Regions from separate parts of the Chryseomicrobium palamuruense genome, predicted to be linked through region 2. Evidence: riboswitches for the same ligand, from Rfam matches in the RefSeq annotation. Region 2 holds a riboswitch; each other region holds the start of a gene.
What was found. A riboswitch is a leader RNA that binds a small molecule or an ion and turns the genes downstream of it on or off. The one in region 2 is predicted to bind S-adenosylmethionine.
Positions count from the first base shown of each region.

Region 1: another riboswitch for S-adenosylmethionine. It lies ahead of ACFO0S_RS08620 (methionine ABC transporter ATP-binding protein); the one in region 2 lies ahead of metK (methionine adenosyltransferase).
Region 3: another riboswitch for S-adenosylmethionine. It lies ahead of mtnW (2,3-diketo-5-methylthiopentyl-1-phosphate enolase); the one in region 2 lies ahead of metK (methionine adenosyltransferase).
Region 4: another riboswitch for S-adenosylmethionine. It lies ahead of metA (homoserine O-acetyltransferase MetA); the one in region 2 lies ahead of metK (methionine adenosyltransferase).

Region 1 is NZ_JBHSEF010000022.1:44,185-51,829, reverse strand. Features, by position in the region: gene ACFO0S_RS08640 (acyl-CoA dehydrogenase family protein) at 1-632, shown strand, start outside; gene ACFO0S_RS08635 (arsenate reductase family protein) at 727-1,086, shown strand; gene gcvH (glycine cleavage system protein GcvH) at 1,157-1,534, shown strand; gene ACFO0S_RS08625 (thioredoxin family protein) at 1,745-2,035, shown strand; SAM riboswitch class I at 2,125-2,229, shown strand; gene ACFO0S_RS08620 (methionine ABC transporter ATP-binding protein) at 2,346-3,371, shown strand; gene ACFO0S_RS08615 (methionine ABC transporter permease) at 3,364-4,032, shown strand; gene ACFO0S_RS08610 (MetQ/NlpA family ABC transporter substrate-binding protein) at 4,058-4,885, shown strand; gene ACFO0S_RS08605 (hypothetical protein) at 5,020-5,217, shown strand; gene sufC (Fe-S cluster assembly ATPase SufC) at 5,445-6,224, shown strand; gene sufD (Fe-S cluster assembly protein SufD) at 6,242-7,549, shown strand; gene ACFO0S_RS08590 (cysteine desulfurase) at 7,549-7,645, shown strand, end outside.
Region 2 is NZ_JBHSEF010000026.1:8,781-16,425, reverse strand. Features, by position in the region: gene ACFO0S_RS12450 (NAD-dependent malic enzyme) at 1-144, opposite strand, end outside; gene ACFO0S_RS12445 (alpha/beta fold hydrolase) at 214-1,002, opposite strand; gene ACFO0S_RS12440 (gamma carbonic anhydrase) at 1,076-1,588, shown strand; gene metK (methionine adenosyltransferase) at 1,754-2,950, opposite strand; SAM riboswitch class I at 3,175-3,297, opposite strand; gene pckA (phosphoenolpyruvate carboxykinase (ATP)) at 3,487-5,073, shown strand; gene ACFO0S_RS12425 (prolyl oligopeptidase family serine peptidase) at 5,109-6,323, opposite strand; gene ACFO0S_RS12420 (Dps family protein) at 6,396-6,845, opposite strand; gene yidD (membrane protein insertion efficiency factor YidD) at 6,927-7,163, shown strand; gene ACFO0S_RS12410 (metal ABC transporter solute-binding protein, Zn/Mn family) at 7,270-7,645, shown strand, end outside.
Region 3 is NZ_JBHSEF010000024.1:64,978-72,622, reverse strand. Features, by position in the region: gene ACFO0S_RS11835 (1,2-dihydroxy-3-keto-5-methylthiopentene dioxygenase) at 1-360, opposite strand, end outside; gene ACFO0S_RS11830 (methylthioribulose 1-phosphate dehydratase) at 387-1,013, opposite strand; gene ACFO0S_RS11825 (2-hydroxy-3-keto-5-methylthiopentenyl-1-phosphate phosphatase) at 1,010-1,675, opposite strand; gene mtnW (2,3-diketo-5-methylthiopentyl-1-phosphate enolase) at 1,679-2,893, opposite strand; SAM riboswitch class I at 2,970-3,080, opposite strand; SAM riboswitch class I at 3,327-3,481, shown strand; gene mtnK (S-methyl-5-thioribose kinase) at 3,561-4,739, shown strand; gene mtnA (S-methyl-5-thioribose-1-phosphate isomerase) at 4,742-5,785, shown strand; gene ACFO0S_RS11805 (sugar ABC transporter substrate-binding protein) at 5,995-7,080, shown strand; gene ACFO0S_RS11800 (sugar ABC transporter ATP-binding protein) at 7,140-7,645, shown strand, end outside.
Region 4 is NZ_JBHSEF010000026.1:394,801-402,445, reverse strand. Features, by position in the region: gene ACFO0S_RS14405 (LCP family protein) at 1-197, shown strand, start outside; gene ACFO0S_RS14400 (AI-2E family transporter) at 261-1,412, shown strand; gene ACFO0S_RS14395 (hypothetical protein) at 1,415-1,798, shown strand; SAM riboswitch class I at 1,853-1,956, shown strand; gene metA (homoserine O-acetyltransferase MetA) at 2,017-2,934, shown strand; gene ACFO0S_RS14385 (aminoglycoside phosphotransferase family protein) at 2,931-3,794, shown strand; gene ACFO0S_RS14380 (permease) at 4,281-5,210, shown strand; gene ACFO0S_RS14375 (TIGR03943 family putative permease subunit) at 5,476-6,399, shown strand; gene parC (DNA topoisomerase IV subunit A) at 6,721-7,645, opposite strand, start outside.

The DNA.
Region 1 (7,645 bases), on a different contig from region 2:
TTATGCAAGAGTACGAAGTGGAACGTATCTATCGTGACTCACGCATTAACCGAATCTTCGAAGGTACGAATGAAATCAACCGGATGATCGTTCCTGGCACGTTTTTGAAGAAAGCTATGAAAGGTGAGTTACCACTCCTTCAACAAGCGATGAAGCTGCAGGAAGAGCTTCTCATGATGATGCCGGAAGAAGTGGGCGACGAACCACTTGCAAAAGAAAAAGTACTCGTGAAAAATGCGAAGAAGATTGGTCTACTTGCAGCAGGTATGGCAGCACAACGATACGGTGCAAAACTTGATGCAGAGCAAGAAGTTCTAGTGAACATCGCAAACATTGCGAACAATCTATTTGCTATGGAATCAGCTGTGCTACGTACGGAAAAAGCTCTTGGAAAAGTAGGGGCTGACAAAGCAGCTCAAAAACTTCTATACACAGAGATCTATTGCCAAGAAGCCTTCGAGGAGATCGAAAAGTATGCGAAAGATACACTTCTTGCAGCAGTGGAAGGCGATAACCAGCGCATGATGCTCTCTGCACTTCGTAAATTGACACGTAACACACCATATAACTTGGTAACGAAAAAGCGTGAAGCTTCTGTGAAGCTAATTGACGCTGAAAAATACATCGTTTAACAAATAGTATCCCTGCACTGTCGCGTGCAGGGATTTTCTTCTGCCCGAAACCTCGGTATACTTAACATAGAATTGAACCAGAGGAGGAATCAAAATGGCAATTGATATGTATGGCTATCCGAAATGTACAACATGTAAAAAGGCGGAAAAGTGGATGAAAGACCAAGGGATTGATTATACATACCATCACATCGTAGAAGACCCCCCAAACCGTGAATTAGTAAAAGAGATGGCAGAAAAGCACGGACTGGAATTGAAAAAATTGTTTAATACAAGTGGTCAGAAATACCGTGAACTTGGTTTGAAAGATAAGCTTTCTAACATGTCACATGAGGAAAAACTAGATGTGTTAACTTCTGATGGGATGCTCATCAAGCGTCCGTTCACTACCGATGGCGAAAAAGTGACTGTCGGCTTTAAGGAAGCGGATTTTGAGGCTGTGTGGCAAAAATAAGAGCTTGTCGAAATGATTGAATTGTGTCACTATTAAAGAGAAAATTGCAGATGTCGAGAGGAGATTAATGATGAGTATCCCTAAAGAACTTCGTTATTCTAAAGACCATGAGTGGGTAAAGCAAGAAGACGGTACAGCGACAATCGGAATTACAGATTTTGCTCAATCTGAGTTAGGTGACATCGTATTCGTTGAACTACCAGCTGTAGGCGACGAAATTAAAGCAGGCGACGCTTTTGGAAGCGTAGAGTCTGTTAAAACGGTTTCTGAGCTTTATGCGCCAATTAGCGGTAAAGTGGTGGAAGTCAATGAATCATTAGAAGACAATCCGGAATTCGTCAACGAATCTCCTTATGAAAATGCATGGATGATTAAAGTAGAACCTTCAGATGCTGGAGAGTCCGATGCATTATTGTCTGCTGAGCAGTACGAAGAATTCATTAACTAATACTGTGTGGCCCGCCAGTTGGCGGGCTTTTTTCTGGTTAAGGACGGTTTCCGCGTCAATGGCGATGATTTCCGCACCAATATGGCTGTTACCGCAACTAACGAGCCGTTCCTACACCAAACCTCCCACCTGTCCCATCTCACGAAAGCATTTCCCTTGTCATCCTCGCAGTGATTTGCTACTTTAAATCAAGTAAAGGTGGAGAAAATCGTGATTGAAACAACCTATGCCGACTGGAAACAAGAGCAAATGAAATGGCTTTATATTTATACGCCGATGTGCGGAACATGCCAAGTCGCATCTAAGATGCTTACGGTATGTGAAGAAGTCCTTCAACAGCCTATCCCGCAATTGAATGCCAACTATGCGCCGGAGCTCATGCATGAAGAGCAAATAGAAAGTGTACCTTGTTTATTACTTAGAAATGATCAAGGAGAGTACTTAAAAATATATGCATTTCAGTCTGTGCCATATCTACTAGAACAAATGAATGAAACATAATAAATTTCTGTGATAAAAAATAGTTGACGCATAAAAACGGCTGTGGTACTATTCGATTACTGACAATAATACTAATTGAATATGCGTCGCTCTTATATAGAGAGGTGGAGGGAAGTGCCCGATGAAGCCCGGCAACCGTCACGAAAGTGAAATGGTGCCAAGTCACGCAAAGCTAGCGCTTTGGAAGATGAGAGAATGGATATACGTTGAATAAACGATGACCCTTTCTGTCTTTGCGCAGAAAGGGTCTTTTTGCATATTAGCTGAATCCAGACACCCGATAATAACAAGGAAAGGAGGCGGCGCGCATATGATTCAATTACAAGATGTCTTTAAAAAATATACAACGTCAACTGGCCATGTAGTCGCTGTTGACAATGTATCACTCTCTATTCAAGAGAGTGAAATTTATGGGATTATCGGTTACAGTGGCGCAGGAAAGAGTTCTCTTATCCGCTTACTTAATGGACTAGAGCGTCCGACAGCGGGTTCCATTCAAGTCAATGGAAAAGAAGTATCGAACCTGTCTTCCAAACAAATGAGACAGTTCCGGCAAAAAGTGAGTATGATCTTTCAACATTTCAACTTGCTGTGGTCGCGTACCGTTGAAGAAAACATTGCGTTTCCTCTTGAGATTGCAGGTGTTTCCAAAGAAGAACGCGATACACGAGTAAAAGAGCTCGTTGCACTGGTTGGTCTTGAAGGCCGCGAAAAAGCGTATCCTTCTCAGCTATCTGGAGGGCAAAAACAACGTGTCGGTATTGCACGAGCGCTTGCCAATCGACCGGAAGTGTTACTATGTGATGAAGCCACTTCTGCACTCGATCCTGAAACGACAGACCAAATACTGGACTTGCTCGTAACAATCAACAAACAACTGGGATTAACCATTGTTCTGATTACCCACGAGATGCACGTCATCCAAAAGATTTGTCACCGCGTCGCTGTGATGGAAAATGGTGTAGTCGTCGAAGAAGGGAAAGTCATCGACGTCTTTAAAAACCCCCAAAAGGCGATTACGAAACGATTCGTTTCACAAATTTCTGATGGTGCTCACTACTCAGATACGGTCGATCACTTCTTAGACATGTACCCGAATGGCAAGTTGATCCGCTTAACATTTGTTGGCGATCAAACCGATCAACCACTCATTGCACGCTTAATCAAGCAATATGAACTGGAAGTGACCATTGTTCAAGGGAATATTACACAAACTCAAAATGGCGCACTAGGAACATTACTGCTACACATTGATGGTGACGCATTATCTATTGATGAAGCGTTAAGTTTCCTCCATGCGCAAAAAGTACAATCGGAGGTCATACACCATGATTGAGAATCTCTTTCCAAATGTGGACTGGCCAAAGATGTGGGAAGCAACTTACGAAACGCTCTATATGACAGCTATTTCTACATTGTTAACATTTGTTTTTGGCTTAGCCATCGGACTTATACTCTTTCTAACAAGTCCTCATCAGGTATGGTCAAATAAAATGGCGAACTGGTTGACCGGCGCACTCGTCAACATTTTCCGGTCTATCCCGTTTATTATTTTGATCATCTTATTAATTCCATTTACTAAATTTTTACTCGGTTCAATTCGAGGACCCAATGCTGCATTTCCTGCTCTGATTATTGGAGCTGCACCATTCTACGCACGCATGGTTTTAATTGCATTAAAAGAAATTGACAAAGGTGTTCTTGAAGCTGCGAAGTCTATGGGAGCTACGACATGGACGATCATTCGCAAAGTTCTCCTTCCCGAATCGATGCCGGCTATTGTCTCTGGTATTACAGTCACATCGATTGCCCTTGTTGGATACACAGCTATGGCAGGTGTCATTGGAGCGGGCGGACTAGGTACACTTGCTTTCTTGGATGGGTTCCAGCGTAATCAGACTGATGTCATGATTGTCGCAACCATCATTATTTTACTCATTGTATTTATCATTCAGTGGCTAGGCGACTGGATCACAAACCGCTTAGATAAACGATAACAAGAGAACAGAGGAGAGTTTACTTATGAAAAAATTAGCAACAGGATTGGTACTTGGAGCAGGAATTTTAACTTTAGCAGCATGTGGATCAGAAGGCGGTTCAGGAGCTGAGGGAGAGAACACAACACTAACAGTGGGTGCTTCTAACGTACCTCATGCTGAAATTTTAGAGCAAGTTCAACCTATTTTAGAAGAACAGGGAATTGAACTTGTGATTGAAGCTTACCAAGATTATGTATTACCTAACCAAGATTTAGATAGCGGCGACTTAGATGCGAACTACTTCCAACACATTCCTTACCTAGAGGCTCAAATCAGTGAATTCGGCTATGATTTTGTCAATGCAGGTGGAATCCACATTGAACCAATCGGTTTATATTCTAAAAAGTTTGATTCTATAGATGAACTTCCAGATGGAGCAACAATCTTAATGAGTAACGCTGTACCAGATCATGGTCGCGTGCTTTCTATGTTGGAACAAGCAGGATTAATTACACTTGCAGAAGGTGTTGAAAAAACAGCAGCAACAATTGAAGACGTTGTTGAAAATCCTAAGAATTTAAACTTCGATCCAAACTACGAAGCGGCACTTCTTGTTCAAATGTATGAACAAGAAGAAGGTGATGCAGTATTAATCAACTCAAACTATGCACTTGATGCCGGGTTAAACCCAATTGAAGATTCAATTGCGATTGAAGATTCAAACTCACCATACGTGAACGTTATTGCAGTTAATGCAGGTGACGAGGAAAACGATGCAATTAAAGCTTTAGTAGAAGCTCTTCGCTCAGATGAAATCCAAAACTTCATTTTAGAAGAGTGGGGCGGATCTGTCGTTCCAGTAACTGAATAAGGTAATGAAGCTGTCTTGCCCCGTGCAAGGCAGCTTTTTTTATACTATGACAAAAGGGCCAAATTTCCATTTATCAGTTTCATTCGAGTTTCAGTGGGTATACACTAAGTAACGTAAGATACTAACTGAAGGGAATGATTCTTATCAAACCAGAAGGACAGCCTTACACGGAAAAAATGAACTTAGCTTTTCGTGATGCACACGGTTTCGGTTATGATGAAATGAGACAAAGCGAAGATTTACGTATGAAAGTGGAACAACGCCGCCAGCGTGACCACGAAAAAAGCATGCGAATCGCAGCTCAAATCGGTGCACAAGCCCACAGAGGATAATAAATAAAATGTCTAACAAGCCTGTAGAATGTTGATTCTACAGGCTTCTTTCTATCTTATTGCTGATATTAATTCTCAATTAGAGAGTTGTAATTGAAAATGAGAAAATGCAGGATTCATAAGGATTTAAATGATTTGCAGTGACTCTGTTTCTGCGGTAAGATTAGAATGATAATAATTTAGAATGGGTTCATTCCGTTCAAAGTTGAAGATATGGAGGGTATACAATGTCAACATTGGTTATTCAAGATTTGCACGTCTCCATCGACGGCAAAGAAATTTTAAAAGGTGTGAATTTAACACTTAATACAGGTGAAATCCACGCGGTCATGGGACCTAATGGTACTGGTAAATCAACACTTGCTTCGGCAATTATGGGTCACCCGAAATATGAAGTGACATCTGGAACTGTTACATTAGACGGCGAAGATGTACTTGAAATGGAAGTAGACGAACGTGCGAAAGCGGGTCTTTTCTTAGCGATGCAATACCCAAGTGAAATCACTGGGGTAACAAATGCAGATTTCTTACGTTCATCCATCAATGCACGACGTGAAGAAGGCGATGAAATTTCACTTATGAAATTTATCCGTGAAATGGATAGCAAAATGGACTTCTTAGAAATGGATCAAGATATGGCACAACGTTACTTAAACGAAGGGTTCTCAGGTGGAGAAAAGAAACGTAATGAAATTCTTCAACTGATGATGATCAAACCATCATTTGCTATTTTAGATGAAATCGATTCTGGTTTAGATATCGATGCTCTTAAAGTTGTTTCTAAAGGAATTAACGAAATGCGCGGAGAAGGTTTCGGTAGCTTAATCATCACTCACTACCAACGCCTATTAAACTACATCACGCCAGATCACGTTCACGTGATGATGCAAGGTCGCGTGGTTAAATCCGGTGGTCCTGAGCTTGCACATAAACTAGAAGCACAAGGGTACGACTGGATTAAAGAGGAACTTGGGATTGAAGACGAAACTGTTGGGCAAGAAGCATAAGAGAGGAGACAGTCAGCATGACGGTTGAAACGATTTTAGCGGTAACAGAGCAAGATATCCGTACTTACTCTGAAAAAATGCAAGAACCGGGATGGATGACAGATTTCCGCTTAGACGCTCTTGCGAAAGCAGCGGAACTGCCAATGCCTGAACCGGATAAAACAAATATCACAAGCTGGGATTTCTTAAGCTTTCCACTCCATACTATCGAAAGTGAAGCATATGCATCGCTTGATGCACTTCCTGCAGAAATTCAGTCATTAATTGATTCAGATAATCAAAAAACACTTTATATTCAGCGTAACAATACACCTGCATTTTCTTCGATTTCTCCGGAACTTCAAGAAAAAGGTGTCATTGTAACGGATCTTCACACAGCGATTCGTGAGCATGCAGACCTTGTGAAGAAGTATTTCATGACAGATGCTGTAAAAGTCGATGAGCATAAATTAACAGCGTACCATGCAGCACTTGTTAACGGTGGCGCATTTATCTATGTTCCCCAAGGTGTAGAAGTGAATGAAGTTGTTCAAGTTATCTATGTACAAGATCAAGAAGATGTATCTCTTTTCAATCACACACTTGTAGTAGCTGAAGCGAATACAAAATTGACATATGTCGAAAACTACTTATCAACATTTGAAACGGCGACAGGTCAAGCGAACATTATTTCTGAAGTTCTAGCGAAAGACAACGCTAAAATTACCTATGGTGCAGTAGATGTTCTTGCAAAAGGTTACACAGCGTATGTGAACCGTCGTGGAATTGCGGACCGTGATGCAGTGATAGAGTGGGCATTAGGCATGATGAATGACAGCAACACGATTTTTGAAAATGTGACTCACTTGGTTGGTGACAACTCAGAAGGACATGTGAAAACAGTGGTTGTCGGTCGAGGCGACCAGAAGCAAAACTTTACGACGAAAGTCATTCACTGGGGTAAGCATTCAGAAGGTCAAATTCTGAAACACGGTGTCATGAAAGATTCCGCTTCTTCTATTTTCAACGGAATTGGAAAAATCGAACACGGTGCTTCGAAATCAAACGCTGAACAAGAATCACGCGTCTTGATGCTATCTGAAAAAGCTCGTGGAGATGCAAACCCAATTCTCTTAATTGATGAAGACGATGTTACAGCAGGTCACGCAGCTTCTGTTGGTCGCGTAGACCCTATGCAAATGTACTACTTGATGAGTCGCGGGATTTCAAAGAAAGAAGCAGAGCGCTTAATCATTCATGGATTTTTAGCGCCTGTAGTACGTGCACTTCCGGTTGAAGGTGTGAAGAAGCAGCTGACGGAGGTCATTGAAAGGAAAGTGCGCTAATGAATACAGATATTCGAAGCAGTTTTCCCATTTTAAATCAAGAAGTGAATGGTCATCCCCTTGTCTACTTAGATAGTGGAGCCACTTCGCAGAAAC
Region 2 (7,645 bases):
ACGAACAGTGGAAAGTGGACCACTCTTAATGGTCTTAATATCACCTATGTCGCCTTCTGCCGCTCCAATGGCTGATGTAACAAGCCCTAAATTTCCAGGTTTTGATGGGGTTTCTACTATAATATTACGAATTAAATGACGCATGCTTTGTCTCCTTCATGTTTTCAATTTTAAGAGTATATCATATACCACCAAAGAACTAAAGGTCTGACATCACAACATATAACCGATTCGCAAAACCATTAAATGCATAAAATCAATCGCGCTTTTCGCCAAGAATTCTCGGTCGGGTTCCTGATGAAGGTCATGTTTCATACCTGCCCATTCAGAATAATGCAGAGTTTTCATACGTTGTTGATTCACCCATGCCCTGACGGCTTTCACAGAGATCAATTCATCTTGACCAGCCACCTGCAGCCAAACGGGTGTTGACCACTCACTTGATGACTGTGCCATCTGCTTCATCCGCTCTGTCAATGCGCTATACCAGTCCGTCGTAACCACATCATGGACTAATTCATCCGTCTTATATTCTTCAACTAGTTCAGGTTGACTGACATACATTTCGGTTGGAATCTTATAATGCAGTTTTTGAGAAATAGTTAACTTCGCTAAGCGATTCGTCCACTTAGATGGTGTATGGTGCAATTCAAGCCAAGGACTGGTCAACAAGATACCCGCTATGGACTCTCTCGGTTTTCTCATATAATAAAGAATGGTAGTCGCCCCAAACCCATGGCCGGCCAGAAAGATGGGTAACTCCATTTTCGAAGCGTACTCAATGGCTCGTTCGATGTACAAATCATATTCACCAATGGATTCATTGTGCATCGTTTTGAGCTTCGTATTTTCTCCGTGACCAGGTAAGTCTCCCATGACCACGTGAAAATTATTTTCTCGGAAAGTCTCAATCAGCCATGCATACCGTCTGTGATGTTCAAAGACACTATGGACGAGTACGACGACGGCTTTAGGTTGGTGTGCGGCTTCCCATATCCACATGGCTACCCTCTCCTTTCGTATTCTGCTACACTTATTCTACTAGTATAGCAAGGGATGAGAAAGGAAGTCTGTTATGATCTATCCATTCGGTGAAAAAACTCCAAAAATCCACGATTCTGTATTTGTCGCAGATTTTACAACCATTACGGGGGACGTCGAAATTGGCGAAGGTTCCGCTGTCTTTTTTAATACCATCATTCGGGGAGATGTGAACGCTACTCGTATAGGAAAAAAAGTGAATATCCAAGACCTCTGTTGTTTGCATCAAAGTCCTCAGTTCCCGCTCGTGATTGAAGATGAAGTGACGGTTGGCCATCAAGTAACTTTACATAGCTGTACCATCCGGAAAGGTGCCTTGATTGGAATGGGCTCGATTATTTTAGATGGTGCAGTAATCGGGGAAGGCGCATTTATTGGGGCTGGCAGCCTCGTTCCTCAGGGTAAAGTGATTCCTCCTGGTATGATGGCGTATGGGCGTCCAGCGAAAGTTGTACGTGAAATCAATGATGAAGACCGCAAGGATATGGAGCGGATTGTGCGAGAGTATTATGAGAAGGGGCAGTATTATAAGGGATTACAGAAGTAACACTCGTGAATGTGCTTTATTCACTACTGATTTTGGGCAGTATCCAATTATTACTGAATTTAGATGCACTAGCCATACAGTCATTTCCACACTAGATGTGGCATAAGTATAATCTTAAGCAAAACAAAGCCCACTCGAAGCAAATTCGAGTGGGCTTCATCTATCTTATAGGCCTGCTTTCACTTTTAGCTCAGCAGCTTTGTCTGTTTTTTCCCATGGTACATCGATGTCTGTACGACCGAAGTGACCATAAGCAGCCGTTTGTTTGTAGATTGGACGGCGAAGGTCAAGCATCTTGATGATGCCAGCTGGACGTAAATCAAACAATTCACGAATCCAAGTAACCATGTCCGCTTCAAGTGCTTTGCCCGTCCCAAATGTATCCACAGAGATCGATACCGGTTGAGCTACACCAATTGCGTATGCAAGTTGGACTTCCACTTTATCCGCAAGGCCTGCCGCGACGATATTCTTCGCTACATAACGCGCAGCGTAAGCAGCCGAACGGTCAACTTTCGTTGCGTCCTTACCAGAGAAGGCACCGCCACCGTGACGCGCATATCCACCGTACGTATCGACGATGATTTTGCGTCCCGTTAGACCTGCATCTCCTTGTGGTCCACCAATTACGAAGCGGCCAGTTGGGTTGATGAAGTATTTCGTGTTGTCATCAATCCATTCAGCAGGAACAACAGCGTTAATGACGTGTTCTTTCAAGTCTGATTGGATTTGTTCAAGTGTCACTTCTGGTGCGTGTTGTGTGGAAATAACGATGGTATCCACGCGAACTGGTTTGCCGTTCTCATCGTATTCAACCGTTACTTGTGTCTTTCCGTCAGGACGTAAGTACTCAAGTGTATCGTTTTTACGTACTTCCGATAGACGACGAGACAATTTATGTGCCAAGCTGATAGGAAGTGGCATTAATTCTTCTGTTTCATTACATGCAAATCCGAACATTAGACCTTGGTCTCCGGCACCAATTGCTTCAATATCGGCATCCGTCATAGAACCTTCACGTGCTTCAAGTGCACGATCCACTCCTGCTGCGATGTCTACAGATTGCTCATCGATTGCTGTTAGGACAGCCGATGTATCTGCGTCAAAACCAAACTTTGCACGCGTATACCCAATTTCACGTACCGTTTCGCGAACGGTTTTTTGAATATCTACATAAGCAGATGTTGTAATTTCTCCTGCGACAAGTACAAGACCTGTTGTGACAGTAGTTTCACACGCGACGCGTGCATTCGGGTCTTCAGCCAAGATTGCGTCTAGGATAGCATCTGAGATTTGATCACAGATTTTATCCGGATGGCCTTCTGTTACTGATTCCGAAGTGAATAATCGACGTTGAGTCATGATATATTTCCTCCTTCTTGATCCTGCGGAATTGCTTCCGTGAATTGAACCGGTACTCATTCCCCATGGCAAGCCTAAAATACTTGAAGCTGTTTTGGAATTTTAGATGCAAAAACGTCTATGAAAGTCGTTTCTACAATGGTTGGCACATGGTTGAAGGCGTCCATAAATAATAAAATCCTTTCGCTCATCGTGAGGAAAGGATGATTTCTTTGCACCTTTCACTCTTATCAATCAGGGAAATCCCCTGTCTCAGGTTGGGCACCTTTCAATAAGTGTTGCTTTCTATCTTATTGAGGTTGCCGGGTTTCATAGGGCCTGACCCCTCCACCAGCTCGGGATAAGAGTATCCGTTCAATTTTTCATCATACGCATTCCTTTGTCGAAAGTCAACGAAAAACTGTGTGAAAAGCTGCACAAAAAAAGTCATTGACCCAGGGTCATTAGTGTAGACTATTTGGGTTAATGTGTTATACTAATTCACATATTAGCATTCCGTAGCTTCGGAAAATCTATTTAAGGATGGTACTTACCCTATGCAATCAATCGATACGAAAAGCGCAATCCAGTCTTTATTAAGTGGAGCCAACGTCCACACTCAACTTTCTGTAGCTGAGCTCGTCGAACAGGCAACTTCACGCGGAGAAGGCATGTTGACGTCTACTGGAGCTTTACGTGCGGAAACAGGAAAATACACAGGTCGTTCTCCTGAAGATAAATATATGGTCGATGAAGATATTTCTCGCGACAAAATTGATTGGGGTTCAGTGAACCGTCCAATCTCAAAAGACATATTTACGAACCTATATAAAAAAGTAACCGCATACTTACAAGAAAAAGAAGCGTTATTCGTATTTAAAGGATTTGCTGGTGCGGATAAAGACTCCCGTCTTCCAATCCAAGTGATTAACGAATATGCATGGCATAATCTTTTTGCTCATCAACTCTTCATTCGCCCGACTAAAGAGGAGCTTGCTTCACACGAAGCACAATTTACGATTGTGAGTGCACCAACTTTCAAAGCAGATCCTACTGTCGATGGTACGAATTCAGAGACCTTCATCATGGTGTCGATGGAAGAGCGTATCGTGTTAATCGGTGGAACGGAATATGCGGGTGAGATGAAGAAATCTATTTTTGGTATCATGAACTACTTGCTACCTGAACAAGGGATTCTTCCAATGCATTGTTCAGCAAACGTTGGAGAGGACGGCGACGTAGCCTTGTTCTTTGGCCTTTCTGGAACAGGAAAAACGACGTTATCTGCAGACAAGGGTCGTAAGCTGATTGGTGACGATGAGCATGGTTGGTCTGACACAGGCGTCTTCAATATGGAAGGCGGATGCTACGCAAAAACAATCAACTTAACACATGCGAATGAACCTGAAATCTATGAAGCCATCAAGTTTGGAACAGTATTGGAAAATGTAGTGGTAAATGCAGAAACTCGTGAAGCTGATTACGCAGACGATTCATTGACAGAAAATACGCGTGCTGCCTATCCAATCGATTACATCGAAAACATTATGGTTCCTTCTGTAGCAGGGCAACCAAAAACAATCGTCTTCTTAACAGCGGATGCGTTTGGCGTATTACCTCCAATCTCTAAATTAACGAAAGAACAAGCAATGTACCACTTCCTAAGTGGATTCACTTCGAAACTTGCGGGAACTGAGCGTGGCATTACAAGTCCACAACCTGTCTTCTCAACTTGCTTCGGTTCTCCATTCCTTCCCCTTCCTGCAACGGTTTATGCAGAGATGTTAGGAAAGAAAATTGATGAGCACGGTGCGAACGTCTACCTAGTCAATACAGGCTGGACAGGCGGAGAGTATGGAGTCGGTTCACGTATGAAACTATCCTACACACGTGCAATGGTGCGTGCAGCAATCGATGGAAAACTGGAAAACGTTGAAACAGAACAAGGTTCTGTATTTGGTGTAGCCATTCCTTTAGAAGTACCAGGAGTACCGAGCGAAGTATTGAATCCACGTAATGCATGGGCTGACAAAGAAGCATATGATAAGAAAGCAAAAGAACTTGCAGACAGCTTCCGTGAAAACTTCAAAAAATTCAACAATGTATCTGAGGACATTCTTTCTAAAGGTGGCCCAATCATCTAATTCAAAAAACCGTTCAGCAAACGCTGAACGGTTTTTTATTCTTGTCTTTTCATCCATTCAAGGGCTTCTCGAACAATTTGTCGATTGAGCGGATCTGGAACAAAGTGATGATGCTTTTGTAAATATTGTGTCTCTACCTGTTTCCCCTCTCGTTTTAGCCCTTCCTCTAAGAGAGTAGCGTGTTCAAATCCCACATTGGTATCTAATTCCCCATGAATAATCCGTACGGGACACGAAATCTGATGAAGCTGTGTGAGCACATCACGTGCTTCAAACGCTTCTTTGGCGGTATTTGGACTCCCCCCATAGATACGCTTCATCATTCGTCGCATATCAACACGTTCCTTATACGTCAAATAAATGGAGGATACACCACCCCATGTAACGAGAGATGTCACTTCTGGCCGTTTGACAGCCGTCCATAAAGCCATAATTCCTCCACGACTAAAGGCAAAAAGATGAATGGATTTCATTCCTAGAGTCTTGAGATAATCCACTGCTGCGTATGCATCTTGTCGATCCTCCCCGACAAATTCATCTTTCCCTTCTCCTCCGAATGAACCTCTATAATGAGGAGCAAACACCACAAAACCTTGGCTTGCGATTTGAGCTATTCGAGCCGCGCGTACTTTTCCAATCTGATTGATTCCACCGCGTAAATAAACAATCGAACGATTCGACTCTTCTCGAGGGCTCGCAAGCCACCCTTTGACGATGAAAGGACCAGAATAATAACTCACTTCTTCCAGTTTCACGTCCGGATGAGGACTTGGTATTCGGTGTTTGTGCACTTCGGGAAACAGTTGCTTTAACTTACTTACCATTGTCTCCATGCCTGCGTCCGTCATATAGAAGCTTTTATTTGGCTGATGTTCAATCTCCCGAATAGTTCGCCAGACACGACCTTTTGTTTCATGCTCTGCATGAAAAGGTCTTTCATCTAAATACTTTGCTAAAAAAACACGTTTTACAAATGGCGTCTCAGTTTCTACACGATATTCTGCAAAGAACTGAAGATCGGAAATTTCCACACCGGTCTCTTCGTACACTTCACGGAACGCTGCTTCCTCTGGCATCTCGTCTGCTTCTACTTTGCCACCGGGAAATTCAAATCCTCGCTCCTGGTGCTCCGTCAATAAAAACTGATGTCTTTTACGAACGATGACGAGAATATGTGTTGCCGATTCTGCAAATGAATGTTCCTTAAAGGAGAGAGTCACAGGTATGCCCCTACCATCTTGAAATTGCATCATGGTCTCCTCCCTTTCTCTTCGTTCAAAGTATAACAAAAAACGTGTACTATAAAGTACACGCCACTAAACTTATTTGTTTGTATCACCTAAGAATGCATTGAGCATCCATTGGTGCTTTTCAATGCTCTGATAGATTGCATTTAACAGATCCTCTGTCATATCATCTTCATCTTTTGCTGCTTCTTCCATTCCTTTTTTCAAAGATTTCATAATCGTATCAAAATCTTTGACGACCGTTTCCACCATTTGTTCTGTGGATTCTTTGCCGGTTGCTTCTTTAACAACGGAAAGCTCTAAATGTTCTTTTAACGTAGCGGTTGGTTTACCACCTAAAGTAAGTAATCGCTCGGCAATTTCATCCATATGCAAAGTCGCTTCGTTATATAGTTCCTCAAACTTAGCATGTAGTGTGAAGAATGCTGGACCTTTCACATACCAATGGTAGTTATGTAATTTCGTATACATCACAGACCAGGTAGCTACTTGATTATTTAATTCTTTGTTTAAAGCTGCTGACATAAAAAACATCTCCTTTTCTAAGTCGGTATACTATATTGTTCCCAATTTCTGAAGTAAACTAAACGTATCGAGGTGACATTTATGAAACAAATTTTTATCGGTCTGTTTCGCATCTACCAAAAGGCCATTTCTCCTCTCACACCACCAAGTTGCCGGTTTTACCCAACTTGTTCTCACTATGGCATCGAAGCTTTAGAGAAACACGGGGCTATGAAAGGATTATATCTAACGATTCGCCGAATATCGAAATGTCATCCATTTCACGAAGGTGGGATTGACCCTGTTCCGGATGAATGGCAAAAGAGAAGCAATAAGTAAGCTACTTTAATCTAAGTGGCTTTTTTTGTTGCATTTTTTTCTGCTTCGAAGTATGATAAGAAAGTCAAATTTATAAAACGGAATAATTCCTATTTAGGAGGAACTTATGAAATTCAAATTACCCGCATTTTTAGCTGCTTCTGCATTACTACTGGCTGCATGCAACAACACAGAGGAACAAACGACTTCACCTGCCGCGGATTCAACAGATACAGATAGTTTATCAATCTATACAACGGTGTATCCGATCGAATATTTCACAGAACGCATCGGTGGTGAAGCGGTTTCTGTTTCTTCCATTTATCCGCCTGGATCTGATGAACATACATTTGAACCAACTCAAAAAGACATGATGGAAATGGCGGACGCAGACTACCTCTTCTCTATTGGGTTAGGGTTGGAGGGATTCTTCTCAAGTGCTGAAAACACATTAGCGAACCAGTCTGTAGAAATCGTCAAATTGGCAGATGCGATTTCGGATG
Region 3 (7,645 bases), on a different contig from region 2:
GCCCTGGATGATGAACACCCCGTGGCCGCTGACAATGTAGCGCACTTCGTCGTCCGTATGGATGTGTTTGCGCTGAAAGTTTTTCAATAATTCGTCGAGCTTCGGGTTGGAATCAGATAGGGAAATCACGTCAGCCGCTTTGTAGCCACGGCGCTCTGAGATGTCGTCGATTTCCGTTTTGAATGCTTGAAGAATTTGTTCTTTTTCGTCATCGCTTAAATCGAATTTTTCACGAAGCGGTTCCGGTAATTTCTCGATGTCCCAATGCTCATAGACAACTTCCTGCTGTTCCAAAAATGCCGCGACTTCGTTTTGCACTTCGATTGTTTCCTCTGTACCTTGAATCTTAATGATTGCCATTGTAAATCTTCCTCTCTGATTTGGTTTTATTTTAGTTGCAGAAGGGCCAGCTGATATTGGAATAAAAACTCGCTCGCTTCTAGCAATTTCTTTGCTTCGAATGCATCTTTGCCCCACACGGTAATACCGTGGTTGCGAATCAGCACAGCACCTTTGTCGGCTGTCAGGTGTTTCGCAAAAACTTCGGTTAGCTTCGGAATGTCGGCGTGGTTGGCGATAATCGGGATGCTCAGCAGAGCATTTTCATCCCACAGGCCGAATGCCTTAATAAGTTCCTGCCCATTGAAATCAATTTTGCCATCGTCGCCGTAAAGCTCAGACAAGACATTATTGGCAACGGTGTGGACGTGAAGGCTACAGCCGGCACCGGTTTTATTGTAAATCGCGCTGTGCAACAAGGTTTCAGTGGAAGGCTTGAGGTGAGTGGTTTCGACCGGCTCGCCTGCCTCATCGACTAGGAGGAAATCCTCATCTGTCCGTTTGTATTTATCCTTGCCACTTGCGGTCACCAGAAAATGGAGCGGTTCATCGTTCACTTTGATCGCAAGATTGCCGCTCGTGCCCATAAACCAGTCGCGCGCAGCCAGTACATCCTTAACGTCCGCAAGCTCCGACCATTTTTCTTGAAAGTTATTCAGCGTTTGTTGGGTCATTTCCGCACCCCCAATCTTGCATCGATGATTTCCGTCACGTCCCCGAATTTCTCGAAGGGCTGATAAGTGATGTCGAGTTCCTCACATTTTTTGATGAGAAAGTCGCGAGCGATGACCAGGTCTGCTTGTTTTGCCGCTTGCAGGTCGGTAATCGAATCACCGATGACAATGCTCGTTGCATCCTCTGCTAGCAACTTCCGAATAATCGACGGCTTGCAGCAACCGCACCCTTGGCTATCACATTGATCATCGCAACCGTGTGGGAAGTTAATGTGGATCGTGTCACCTGAAAAATCCGCTTCGTTGCAATAAATGCCTGCGAAAGGTCCGAACGGTTCGAGTAGTGGGTAGACAAAAAAGTCGATACCGCCACTGACAATGTAAAGCGGTATATTGTTTTGTTTTGTATAAGCCACAAATTCTTCGAAGCCTTCCCGAATCTCTGCCTGCTCGAGCACATAGGCGAGGACCTCATCTTTTTTGGACGATGGCAAGAGGGAGAACATCTGTTGAACACCTTCGCGAATGGAGATGGTTTGTGCGAGAATGTCGTCTTTAATGGGTTCCCAACCCGGTGGATCGAAATGCTTCATGATTGCGATTATGTTATCGTTTGTCGTGATGGTACCGTCAAAATCACAAAAGATGACTGGTTGCTTCATTATTTACCCCCATAATTCCAATGCTGTTTTTAATTCTGGTTGTTGTTCGCTGGCGTTTTCAAGAGTTTGATTCTTCAGGACTGCATCAACAGCCTGACGGAATGCTTTACCTCCCCCCGCTGCGCCGTCCGGATGTCCGTGGACTCCTCCGCCGGCGTTGATAATGCTATCGATTCCGAAATCGTTGACGAGAAGTGGCACGAGTCCAGGATGGATACCGGCGGATGGTACTGGAAACGCCTGTTTCAATAGACTTTCATTCGTTAATTGCTCGCCGAGTGCCAAAGCCGCTGTCTTCTCCATGGCAACACTGCCGTAGGGAGAGGGGAAGAGCGAAAAGTCAGCGCCGGCGTAACGCGTCAGCTTGCCAAGAGCCAGCGGAGCTGCGACACCGTAGAATGGGGAAGAAGTGAATGCCCCGCTGAAGGCGGGATGGGCCATGAGAGGCAACCCAATGTCATTGTCTTCCGCTAATTCTTGTAGCACATCAAGTCCATACGCATGAACATTGAATAGTAAAGCATCGGCGCCGAGTTCACGTGCCCTACGCGCTTTGTCCCGAAGCTGCGACGTGCGGCCCGACAGGTTGACTGCGTAGAGTGTGCGATGGCCGGTTTCAGCATAGACCTCTTGTAATACTGCTTTTGCCGCGGTAATGCGTTGTTCAAAAGGAGTCAACGGATTGTCGAACAGAATTTCGTCGTCCTTGACGAGATCGACGCCACCTAGTGCTTGCTGTCTTAATTGTGCTGTTAAATAATTGAGGTCGCGGCCAATGACACCTTTGAAGATGCTCATCACGAGTGGCCGGCCGTGGACATTCAGCAATCCGCGGATACCATCAATACCGAAACGCGGTCCCGGAAACTGTTTCAGTAGATCTTCTTCAAAGTCGAGGTCCAGCAATTTTACTTCACCGTCGAGAGACAACTTACCGAACACGGTGGTCAGGATCGCTGGAAAATCTGCTGAAAAATTCGCACTTGGATAGGAAACGGTGATGTGTGCTTTTATTTCATCCGGCTTGAGGGGGTGCGGAACTTCTGGGGATTCCTCCACTGACACCACTTCACCTTTATGCTTTTTCAATTGTTCCTGTTCAAGCAGCGGTAAATCAGTCCATGATCCGATCGTGAGTCCTAGCGCAATGCCTTCAGCTTTCTTTTCGAAAGACCCCGCTTTTCCGTATACCTGGTAGCTTGCTGTCAGTCTGCTCATGATGTGACACTCCTTTAATAAAATCTAGACATAAAAAAACCTCTTCAAATAAGAAGAGGTTAAGGGCATTAACGACTTCTTATTTCTCAGCCATTCATTTCTGGCTGCAAGAATTAGCACCGTGTTCATCACTGGACCGGTTGCCGGGCTTCGTAGGGCTTGTCCCTCCACCTGCTCTAAATAAGAATTGGATATTCGGTTTAGTCGATACAATAAAGTAATTCTGATTATTCCATGTATGAAGAATTCTGTCAATAAATAATTATGAGAAATTTTTTAGGAGTTGGGCCCAATACAAACGTCAAGTCGCTTGCTAATGAAGGTCCTCCATATGTCGAAACTCATATCAAAAAAATAAATAATTCCTATTGACAGTCAATTCTGACTCGTGATAGGATTCAAAACAGAACAACAACCACATACAATTTTAGTACTCTTATCAAGAGCTGGCAGAGGGACAATGGCCCGATGACGCCCAGCAACCGACCGTAATACCTTCGTGAGAAGGGGCGCTTTATGCGCCGGGATGAACATCCCGCAAGGCACGGTGCTAATTCCATCAGAAATTTGATTTCTGAAAGATAAGAGGCATGGAACCTCTTAATTCTACGCCTCTTTCTTTCGGGAAAGAGGCGTTTTTATTATTGGATTTGAGAGGAAGATGATTGTGACAACATCAGCAATTTCAACATATGAGCCTTTGACGGAAGAAACGGCCATCAAATTGGCGGCGAGACTTTTCCCAGAAGGCGCGATTCTTAAATGCCAGGAAATCGGCGATGGCAATTTGAATTATGTCTTTCGTGTAAGTGACTCGAAAAGCGATAAAGGGGTTATCATCAAACAGGCACTTCCCTACGCGAAAGTGGTGGGCGAAAGTTGGCCGCTGACATTAAAACGTGCAGCGATTGAAGCAGCGGCCCTGCGGAAGCATAGCGAGTTTGCAGCTGTCCTAGTACCGGAAGTATACGGCACGGATGAAACATTGGCCTATACAATTATGGAGGACCTTTCTCATCTGACAATTGCCCGAGAAGGCTTGATACAAGGGAAGAATTATCCGAATTTATCCGCACATATCGGTGAATATCTGGCTCAGACTTTATTCCATACGTCAGACTTTGCGTTGCATCCTTTTGAAAAGAAACGGCTGGTGGCGGAATTTTCCAACCCGGAACTGTGCAAAATCACGGAAGACTTGATTTTCACTGATCCATTCTTCGACCATGACACGAACAATTTCGAACCGGAGCTTCGACAAGTGGTTGAGGCGATATGGAGCAACAATGCCTTGAAGCTTGAAGCAGCGAAACTGAAGCGCAGCTTTGTGACGGAAGCGGAGGCACTGCTGCACGGCGACCTCCATACCGGCAGCATTTTTGCCGATGACAATCAAACTAAGGTCATCGATCCAGAATTCGCGTTTTACGGACCGATCGGCTTTGATGTCGGTTTGTTCATCGCTAACTTGATTGCTCAGGGCATTACGCGTAACGGCGAAGATCGAGAAGCAATCGTAGGACATGTTATAAATACGTGGGAAGTGTTTGAAGCGCGTTTCTCTCAGTTATGGCATAGCGATGGAATTGAAGACTTCAAAGATGTTCCTGGTTACTTGGAATCGGTGCTCGACAAAATTTTCCGGGATACACTCGGCTTTGCCGGCTGTGAGTTAATCCGCCGCACAATCGGTCTGGCGCATGTCAAAGATCTCGACGGCATCGAAGAAGCGGAACGGCGCATCCAATTCAAAAAACAAGCTCTCCAACTTGGGGAAACATTCATCATAAAACGCAGCGAGCTAACATCCATTCATGATGTGACAGCGCTGTTGGAGGAATTTTAAATATGGCGATTCCCTTATCGATTCAATGGATAAACGGCCAACTAATCATCCTGAATCAGCAGAAACTGCCGCACGAAACGGAATATATTACACTCAACACGATCGAAGATGCATTCGATGCCATCATTACCTTGAAAGTCCGCGGCGCGCCGGCCATCGGCATCACGGCAGCGTTCGGATTGGCACTTGCTGCACAAAGGCATGAGACGGAAACGCTAGAAGTTTTCCACCATTACGTGAAAAAAGATGCGATCTATCTTGGTTCATCACGTCCGACGGCAGTCAACCTTGTATGGGCTCTTAGCAGGCTGCAGCAATCAATTAACTCTGCGAAAACAGTTGAAGACGCTAAAGCTCAAATCCTGGCTGAAGCAATACGCATCCATGAAGAAGACGAACAAGCCTGCCGCAATATAGGCGGCTATGCGTTGGATTTATTGGAAGGGCGCACGAAAGTCCTGACAATTTGCAACGCCGGTTCCATTGCAACAGCGAAATACGGCACTGCGCTGGCACCGTTTCATCTGGGCAAGGAACTGGGTAGGGAGTTTGAAGTCTACGCCTGCGAAACTCGGCCGGTGTTTCAAGGGGCACGGCTGACGGTGTGGGAGCTGCAGCAGGCAGGCGTTGATGTGACGTTGATCACCGACAGCATGGCCGCTCACACCATTAGCGCAAAAGGTATCGAAGCCATTATCGTCGGCGCTGACCGCATTGCGGCAAACGGCGATACAGCAAATAAAATCGGGACTCTCAACTTGGCTATATTGGCTGCAGCTTACAACATTCCGTTTTATGTGGCTGCACCGGTATCCACGTTCGATTTGCAGATTCCGAACGGTAAAAACATTCCAATAGAAGAACGGTCGGCAGAGGAAATTACCTATGTCGCTGGCCAACCTATTGCGCCGAAGAACACAAAAGTCTTTAATCCGGCATTCGACGTAACGCCGGCCCACTACATCACTGCCATTATCACGGAAAAAGGCATCATCCATCCGGATTACGAGCGAAATATACAGGAATTGCTTGTCGCAGTTAAGTAAGGTTATATCATCAATATTCAGCAAAACAGCTTCACTTTATAAAACCTCGCCTGGGAGTCTTCGCTGTTTTGCTCCATATCTCCAGGGACTTCTCTCTGTGTCAGTACGGCATCGAACTAAGCGGGAGCTTTGTTCTTTGCGCTTTCATAGCGTCGAAGCTGTAGTAAGAGATTCACAAAAAATATAAGAAGCAAATAAGGAGAGAAATCATGAAAAAACAATCATTTTTAATCATAGTGGCATTATTGTTTATTAGTATTTTATTGGTGGCATGCCAACCAAAAGGGGAAACGGTAACAGAAGAAGAAACGGATGCAGGTGATAATGCGGCAACATCGGAACATGAGCTGGCGGGCAAGAACGTGGCGTTGATCCTGCAACAGAATTTGGGAACATTTTCAGCTCAGTACATAGCGGGCGTCGAAGAGCAGGCTGAGAAATTCGGCGGTAGCGTTACGGTTTTTAATGCCGAAGGAGATTTAGCTAAAATGGCTTCCAATCTGGACGCCGCCATTAACCAGGGAGCAGACGCTATCTTGATTGACCACGGCACGAAAGAGGCCTTAAACCAAGGTGTCGAAAAAGCAGTGGAACAAGGGATTCCGGTTGTGGCATTTGACGCGGGAGTCGACGTGGAAGGCGTGGTGTCGCTTGAACAGGGAGACCAGCTGATGGCGGAACTGACCTTGCAGAAATTGTCGGATGACTTCAACGGAGAAGCGAATATCGTGAAAATTTGGACGGCCGGCTATGCGCCGATGGAGCGCCGCCAAATCGCTTACGAGCAATTCTTAAAAGACAACCCGGGCATTAAAGAAGTGGCAGCTTTTGGTGCTGCAACACAAAATACAGCGCTTGATACGCAGGCACAGATGGAAGCGATTTTGAAACAATATCCAAACGAAGGCGACATTACAGCTGTTTGGGCAGCATGGGATGAATTCGCGAAAGGCGCAGTTCGTGCCATTGAACAAGCAGGACGCACTGACATTAAAGTTTATAGCATCGATATGAGCGATGAAGATCTACAGATGATTCAAAAAGACGGTAGCCCGTGGGTAGCTTCTGCAGCAGTGGATCCGACTGATATCGGGCGCATTCAAGTGCGTTACGCTTACCAATTGATCAACGGTGAAGAGCCTGAAGAAAGAGTGGTACTGGAGCCGGTCTTCATCGATGCGGCAGAACTTCCGGAAGAAACAGTGACAACAGAAACCTTGAGCGAATACGTTGAAGGATGGGGAGCAAGCGATCAAGGCTATACAGATGACTTGCGCGAATTGGAAGGGCAATAAAGACTTGGAGCCGTCCTCGGAATAGGGCGGCTCCTTCCGGTGAAAGGAAAGGTGCAGCGATGCAGCATTTATTGACCATGCAGGCAATCGGAAAGCGTTTCGGCCATGTTACTGCTTTGCAAGGAGGAGAACTAACTCTCACAAAAGGTGAGGTTCATGCTTTGCTCGGCGTCAACGGAGCCGGCAAAAGCACAATGATTAAAATCCTTTCAGGCGTTTACGGTCCGGACAGCGGTGAAATCCGGCTCGACGGCAACGTTGTTTCCTTACGGTCGCCGAAACAGGCAAAAGAGCATGGTATTTACTGCGTCTATCAGGAAGTGGACACGGCCATCGTAGCGGAACTGACAGTGGCGGAAAATATCCTCTTGGACAGTTTTGCATCTGGCGGCAGTTTTCTGCTGTCCAGGAAGAAAATAAACAAACAGGCGAAGGATACGTTAGCTAAACTGCAGATGGAAGAAATTTCGGTGACCCGAAAAGCGGGCACGCTCACTTTGGCGGAAAAGCAACTTGTGCTGATTGCCCGCGCTTTAGTCCATTCGGCGAAGATCATCATTTTCGA
Region 4 (7,645 bases), 390 kb from region 2:
ATGTCCAGACCGATGTGGGGGCATCAGAAAAAGTACGTTACTTGATCGATGCCATACTGGGTGGGAAAGTCGAGACTGAGCGTCTAACAATCCCTCAAGAAGGGGCGTACTGGTACAATTCCTATAACCATGCTGGCAGTGTGATTGAGCTCGATCAAGAAGCAGCTCGCACCGCCATTCACGACTTCTTACAGTAGGGGGAGTAGAAAGTGTTCGATGAGAAAAAACCAAGCTTTTTTGATACGCGTTTTATTCAATTTATGGGCGGAAAGAACACCATCTTTGCGCTCATTCTGATTGTGCTTGTCGGTCTTTCGATTTTTATCTTTGACCTTGTGTCTTTTGTCTTTAATCCACTGACTGTGTTTTTAGGGAATGTGGTCCTGCCGATTATTCTCGCGACAATCGTCTATTATTTACTTCGACCTGTACTCAGACTACTTGAAAGTTTGAAGATACCGCGTATATGGGGAATTCTCATTTTATTTATTGCGGTCATCGGGTTGGTTACGCTACTCGTGTTTTTAATATTCCCATTTTTGAAGACGCAGTCCATTCGTTTTGTGGAAAACTTCCCAGAAGATTTCCGTATACTTGTAAATAACATCACGGTATGGCTTCAAGGATCGATGTTCTCTGAATATTATGCGACGGTAGAAGAGGATTTTAATGAAATGATTCAAGACCTCCCAGCTCAGATTGGCGTGTTTTTCCAAGACACCTTTACACGTGTCGCTTCCGGAGTTACGTCCATCATCGGCGCGATCACAAGTTTTATTTTAGCTATTGTCACAGTTCCATTCATTGTCTTCTATCTACTGAAAGACGGGGAAAAATTGCCGCAATATGTGTTACGCCTGTTGCCACCACGCATGCGAGAAGAGACGGCAGATGTCTTTCAATCCATTGATAAACAAATCAGTTCGTATATCCAAGGGCAGCTTCTCGTGTCAGCAGCTATTGGAGTCATGGTATTTATTGGATTTAGCATCATCCAGATGCCGTATGCGCTACTTCTAGGGTCGATCGCAATGGTCACAAGCGTCGTTCCCTATCTTGGGCCGATTATCGCTATCACTCCAGCGGTTATCATCGCTCTTGTCATGTCTCCGTGGATGCTTTTGAAACTTGCTGCCGTGTGGACGGTTGTCCAGCTTGTGGAAGGGAAGTTTATCTCACCACAGATTATGGGAAAAACATTACATATCCATCCGATTACGATCATTTTTGTGTTGGTCACCTCAGGGGCCTTATTTGGAGTAGCTGGTGTTATTCTCGGAATCCCTGGATATGCTATAGTAAAAGTAATCGTTACCCACTTCTTCCATCTCTTTAAGATGCGCTATAATCGATATGAGCCGGTCGTGGATAACCATTACGAATATGTTTCCAAAACAAATAAGGTGGAGTAAGTATGAACAGTTTTGAGTCAAAAATTACCAAAGACAACATCACTATCGAAACCGTGGTCGACCATACGAATATCGAACACGGGATCAATCTCTCAGGTACTATTTATATTGAAGGGGTAGAGAGTGATGATGTATTAGAAACTCTTCGTCTTGTAGTTTGTAAGAAAAACACGAAAGAAATTTTGACGAAACAATCTTTTGAACTCGTTGGAACCGTTGCCTCAAAAGGGACACAGATGATTCCATTTGAAATTATTCCGGATGAACGTTGGCTACCGGCGGAAGGAGAAGAGGAAACTCATTTAACACTTCAAACCGTTGCCCTCTTTTTTGACGGAAGCAGCGAAGAAGATGAAAGCGAACTAATTTTTGATATTGAAGAATAGCTTGTCAGCTGTATTGTGAAGTGCTAAAATGACAGCAACATCTAAACTAAATACTTATTATCAAGAGAAGCTGAGGGACATGGCCCGAGGACGCTTCAGCAACCTCTGCCTAGCAGAAAGGTGCTCCCTCCATCAAGTGCTGACTTGGAAGATAATGCTTACCGACACTCTGCCCTTGTATGGGTCGAGTGTTTTTTATTTCAAAGGAGTGAAGAAGAATGCCCATCAATCTACCGAAAGATCTACCTGTTATTGAAAAATTAAAAGAAGAGAACATCTTTGTGATGGACTCGGACCGTGCCCATACCCAAGATATTCGTCCACTGGAAGTCTTGATTGTCAATTTAATGCCCGAAAAAGAAAAGACCGAGCACCAGTTGCTTCGTCTGCTCGGGAATACACCTTTACAGACCAATGTGACTTTTCTACGTATGACAAGCTACCAGCCGAAAAATGTAAGTAGCAGTCACCTGGAGCAGTTTTATGCTGTATTTGAGGAAATCCAGGACCGTCGTTTTGACGGCATGATCATCACCGGGGCGCCAGTCGAGCAGATGTCTTTTGAAGAAGTAGACTACTGGCCGGAAATCGTCACCTTGTTATTTTGGGCAAAAACACATGTAACGTCTACATTATCGATTTGCTGGGGTGCTCAGGCAGTTCTTTATCATGAGTTCGGTATTGATAAAGAGGCACTTCCTCAGAAATGTTCAGGTGTTTACCCGCATCAATTATTGACACCACATAGTCCACTCGTAAGAGGGTTTAACGATACGTTTTTAGCTCCACATTCACGTCATACAACAGTCGGGTATGACAAGATTTTGAAGCAGCCAGAACTTGAAACTGTGGCGGTTTCAGATGAAGCGGGTGTGTTTTTGATCCAGTCGAAGGATCAGCGTCATATAATGGCGACAGGTCACTTGGAATATGATGCGACGACACTTCGAGATGAATATGAGCGAGATGTGGCAAAAGGAATTCCTTGTTCCGTACCGGAGAACTATTTCCCTGAAGATAACCCGAAGAATGTTCCACAAAACACATGGAGGGCGCATACGCATCTGTTGTTTTCGAACTGGTTAAACTACTATGTATACCAGCAGACCCCATTTGAATGGAGCAGTACTAAATGAATTTTAACGAGAGAATTAAAGCGGCTTTTGGAGAACGAGGGGAGAGGTGGCTCGAAACTTTACCGGAACGCATTCAAAAGATAACAGCAGTTGAAGGAATAAGCTCTGTCCAGCCTTTCACTAATTTGTCCTATAATTACGTAGCAAGAGCTTTAAGAAGCGATGAATCTGTCGTCTTAAAAATCGGACTTCCTGGATATGATTTCAACAATGAGATACTCGCGCTACAAACATTCCCTAAAGACGCAATTGCATCTTTAGTATCTGCCAACTCGATTGAAGGCTACTATATTATGGAGAGTATTTCACCTGGAGAGCCTTTGAATGTCAAATTCTCCGACACGAGAACAAACGTTCGAATATTTGTAGAACAGTGGGGGAGGTTGCATCAAACGTCTTCACTACAAGAGAAACAGACTACTCATGAATTGCCACACATTAATGTATGGTTTGAGGTGTTAATGAATAAAACTGATCACGTTCCTACAAATTGGTTGGATACAGCACGTGCCGCACAGCAAAGATTAAACCAACTAAATCAAGACACGATTTTACATGGTGATATGCATCATGAAAATATATTATGGGATGAAACGCGGGGATTTACTATCATTGATCCAAAAGGCGTCATAGGTCATGCATATTATGATTGTGTTCAGTTTTTATTTAACAAAAATGAATCCGTTGAAGAATTTGCTGAAAAAGTGAAGTTACTCTCTGACGAGTATAATTTTGATCAGCAAGAACTACTGGATGCGATAAAAGCTTTAGGAATGGTGTATCTGCTATGGGCTTATGAAGATAAAGATCCAGAAGCGAAAGAAAGGTATAACATGATGAAGTGGGTTATGGGTAACTAACACACCTGATGAAGGAAGGGACAAGAGATTTAAAAATTTGTTCGATTTATCCATATTAACCGTATACCAAGATATAATATCCTACGAAACAATGCCAAAAAAATACACCCTAATTGTTAGATACAAACAACAATTAGGGTGTATTTTTTTGGATTAATTTACGAATGAAGAATTATCAACGATTAAGACAAAATTAATTAAGATACGTTAGATACAATGACAGCCGTATACACGAACAGACTTTCAATCTATTCATCTCTTTAATATTCTATAAAAGTTTTGACAAACTAAATAATAGAGAGGAATACATCTACATATAGTAATAAAGTGCAATATTTGAAAGTGTGTGATTAAAATGATTTACGTTTCATTCAAGTTTGAATAGACAACATCGTAAAAAATTTTAAGAGAGTGAGGATTTCACAATTGCAATATAGTCAGAATCGGTCCAATAATTTCATCCTGATATTTCTGCTACTTTTCGCCATCAGCTTCGTTACTGTAAGTCCCGCTTTTGGTTCTAATGAATTTAGCTTTTCTACTTTTCAACAATTAAATACGATTTTTCTTAGTATATTGATTGAGGCAATTCCTTTTGTATTAATAGGTGTTTTAATTGCAGGTTTTATTCAAATCTTTATTACAGAAGAACACATTCGGGCAAGACTACCAAAAAATAAAGTGCAGGCTGTTTTCATGAGTTGTGTGGTCGGTGCATTATTCCCTGCCTGTGAATGCGGAATTGTACCAATTGTTCGTCGATTAATAGAGAAAGGCGTGCCTTTATATGCAGGAGTTGGATTTCTATTAACGGGACCTCTTATCAATCCAATAGTTATTTTATCAACCTATATGGCATTTGGAAACGATATGAAGATGGCTTTATTACGAATGGGTGTTGGATTTGTCGCAGCTTTAACCATTGCGTTAGTAATCAGCTATTTATTCAAATCAAATCAACTCAAACAAAAAGAACGCTCATTATCTCAAGTGAAAACAAAACAACTACCTCTTTTTCAAAGAGTGAAAGGGATGCTTGAGCATTCCATCGATGAATTTTTTGATATGAGTAAATATCTTATTATAGGTGCATTTGTAGCAGCTGCTTTGCAAACATATGTATCTGCACAAACCCTTTTACTGTTTGGGGATGGTGTGTATCAATCGATGATTGTAATGATGGCGATGGCATTCTTCTTATCCTTATGTTCAGAAGCAGATGCTTTCATTGGAGCTTCATTTAAAAATATTTTTCCTTCGTCTTCCATTCTTGCGTTTTTAGTTTATGGCCCAATGATTGACTTGAAAAATACAATTATGTTGTTAAATGTCTTCAAAGCAAAGTTCGTTTTTATATTATTTATTCTCATCACATTGATTGTATTTTTATTTGTTAGTCTTGTTAGTGGCATATAAGAAATGTAGTTATTGGCAATTAAAGTTATGCAATATCTTGTGAATAAAACTAGCTTTATACTGAGAGTGGTCATGATAGGCTAGCTATGCCAAGCAAGCATATTGGTTGCTCTCTTGCCTGGTTTCATGACCAAGGAGGCTCAGTGTAAAGCGTCAACAGGAATGTATAAAAATACGATTAGGAGAGTTTTCTTAATTGCCATTTCATGCAAAAGTTAACTGCCAAATACAGTTAGTCTGACTAACTTCATAGAGGGAGTATAAAATGCAGTTTCACTTACATCAATTCTTAAAAGCGTTGATCTTAGGCTTATTTGCTTTGTTTTTTATTATGTTGCATACCACGGGGGATATCACTAAATATATCAACCCTAAATATGATTATATTAGTAAAATTGCGGCAAGTATTTTTATCATCTTGTTTCTAATACAACTTTTCCGTATATTGCAGAAGAAACAGCGTCATCACCATATTTGTTCGTCAGGATGCGACCACGACCATAATCATGGGAATGGACATTTAAATTTAGCTAGAATTATTGGGTTATGTGTTATGGTATTTCCATTAGTCACAGGGTTTGCTTTTGGTCCAGCTACACTTAATTCGAGCATTGCAGCTAATAAAGGGGCTTTTTTTTCAAAAGTTGACCAAAGTAATGACAATACAAATGATAACCAGTCTTTAACGGAAAATGCAGAATCATTAGCTGAAAAGGAGAATATCGATATTTACGCTGATGAAAACATTCCATTGCCTAATAACAATATTCTGACGGACGATGAATACAAGGAAAAGCTAAAGACGTTAGAGTCAGGTACGATTCAAATGAGTGAGGATATGTTTAGCTCTTTTTATGGAGCCATTAACGAAACTCCAGCTAACTACAATGGAAGATCAATCAAGATAAGTGGCTTTGTTTTTAGAGATGAAGGGTTCAATTCCAATCAGCTTGTTGTATCTCGTTTTATGATAACCCATTGTATAGCAGACGCGAGCATTCTAGGATTTCTTACGGAGTTCGAAGAAACAAACATGTTTCCAGAAGATACGTGGCTTGAAATCGAAGGGGTTTTAGACACTACAAATTTCGATGGCTTTGAAATGCCAATCATAAAAGCAACCAATTGGAAAGTAATTAATGAACCTGACGAACCATATGTATATCCAGTTTTAACATTAATTCAGTAGTAATATTTTCATCAATGGACATGAAGGAGACCAATAGAGGTCTCTTTTTGTTTTCTAAAAATTAGTTTCCATAATATATATTATCTAAAGTTGTATTTCATACTAGAGTATACTTGATATATTGAAAAATAAGAATGAAAAAAGCCCAAATCATTGATTTGAGCTTAAGGTTATAATTATCTTCTTTATTTATAATATTTTTTGCAAATGATTTAAGTTCTCTCAGAGTTTTTACATCTATTTGCTCAATTTGATTTTCGATATAGCCACTGCTGCTTCTGCTCCAGTAATCATTAACGAACCTCATATATTCGATTTGTTTTATGGTTTTATCAGTTTGAACCCCATAATTTTACCCTCTTTTTCTGGATCCATTAAGAAACTTCCATTTGAATACCGATCGACTGATTTTAAATCCTTCACAAGAAGTCCTTCGCCTAAACCAACATCAAGTATCGGTACTAAGACATCTTCTGGTGCAGCGTATTCAACGTCAACAATTCGATGTGGATTCGATTTCAGCTCACGTAACACGACCACTCCCCGTTTTGCACGGGCACTAGGTTCCAGTTCTTTCCGGGCAAGCTTTTTAACAGCCCCTCGGTGTGTGACAAGCACATAATGATAATTGGTATCTTTCTCCATCATAGTGAGTGATACGACAGTATCATTGTCTTTTAGATTAATTGCTTTTACGCCGCCTGTCTTCACTCCAGTGATAGGCACTTCATCAAGTGAATAACTAAGTCCGTAAGCTCCTACTGTAAAGAGCGCTAAATCATCAGACGGTTTAGCAAGCTTGACAGCAATCATTACATCGCCTTTTTTCAGTTTCATCGCTTTTAATGTGCGGTTGTAGCGCTGAACATAAAATTCGGCTAATAAGGAGCGTTTGATCATCCCTTGCGCAGAAACCGTAATGACAGTGTAGTCGAGATCAAAGGATTCAATCGCTTCTGCATGGATAATTTGTTCAGTTGGCTCAAGCTGTACAATACTTGAAATATGCTGTCCTAGGTCTTTCCAGCGAATTTCAGGAAGCTCATGGACCGGCTGATAAATATAATTGCCGAGCGATGTAAACAGAAGCAAATGATGCTGCGTGTTTGATGTCAGGTCTAGTAATAAGTGATCTGATTCTTTCATCGCAAAATCTTTCCCGTTAGAAGCCTGATACGAACGTAAACTTGTCCGCTTGATGTACCCTTCCCGCGTCACTGTCACACGTACGTCTTCACTTGGAATC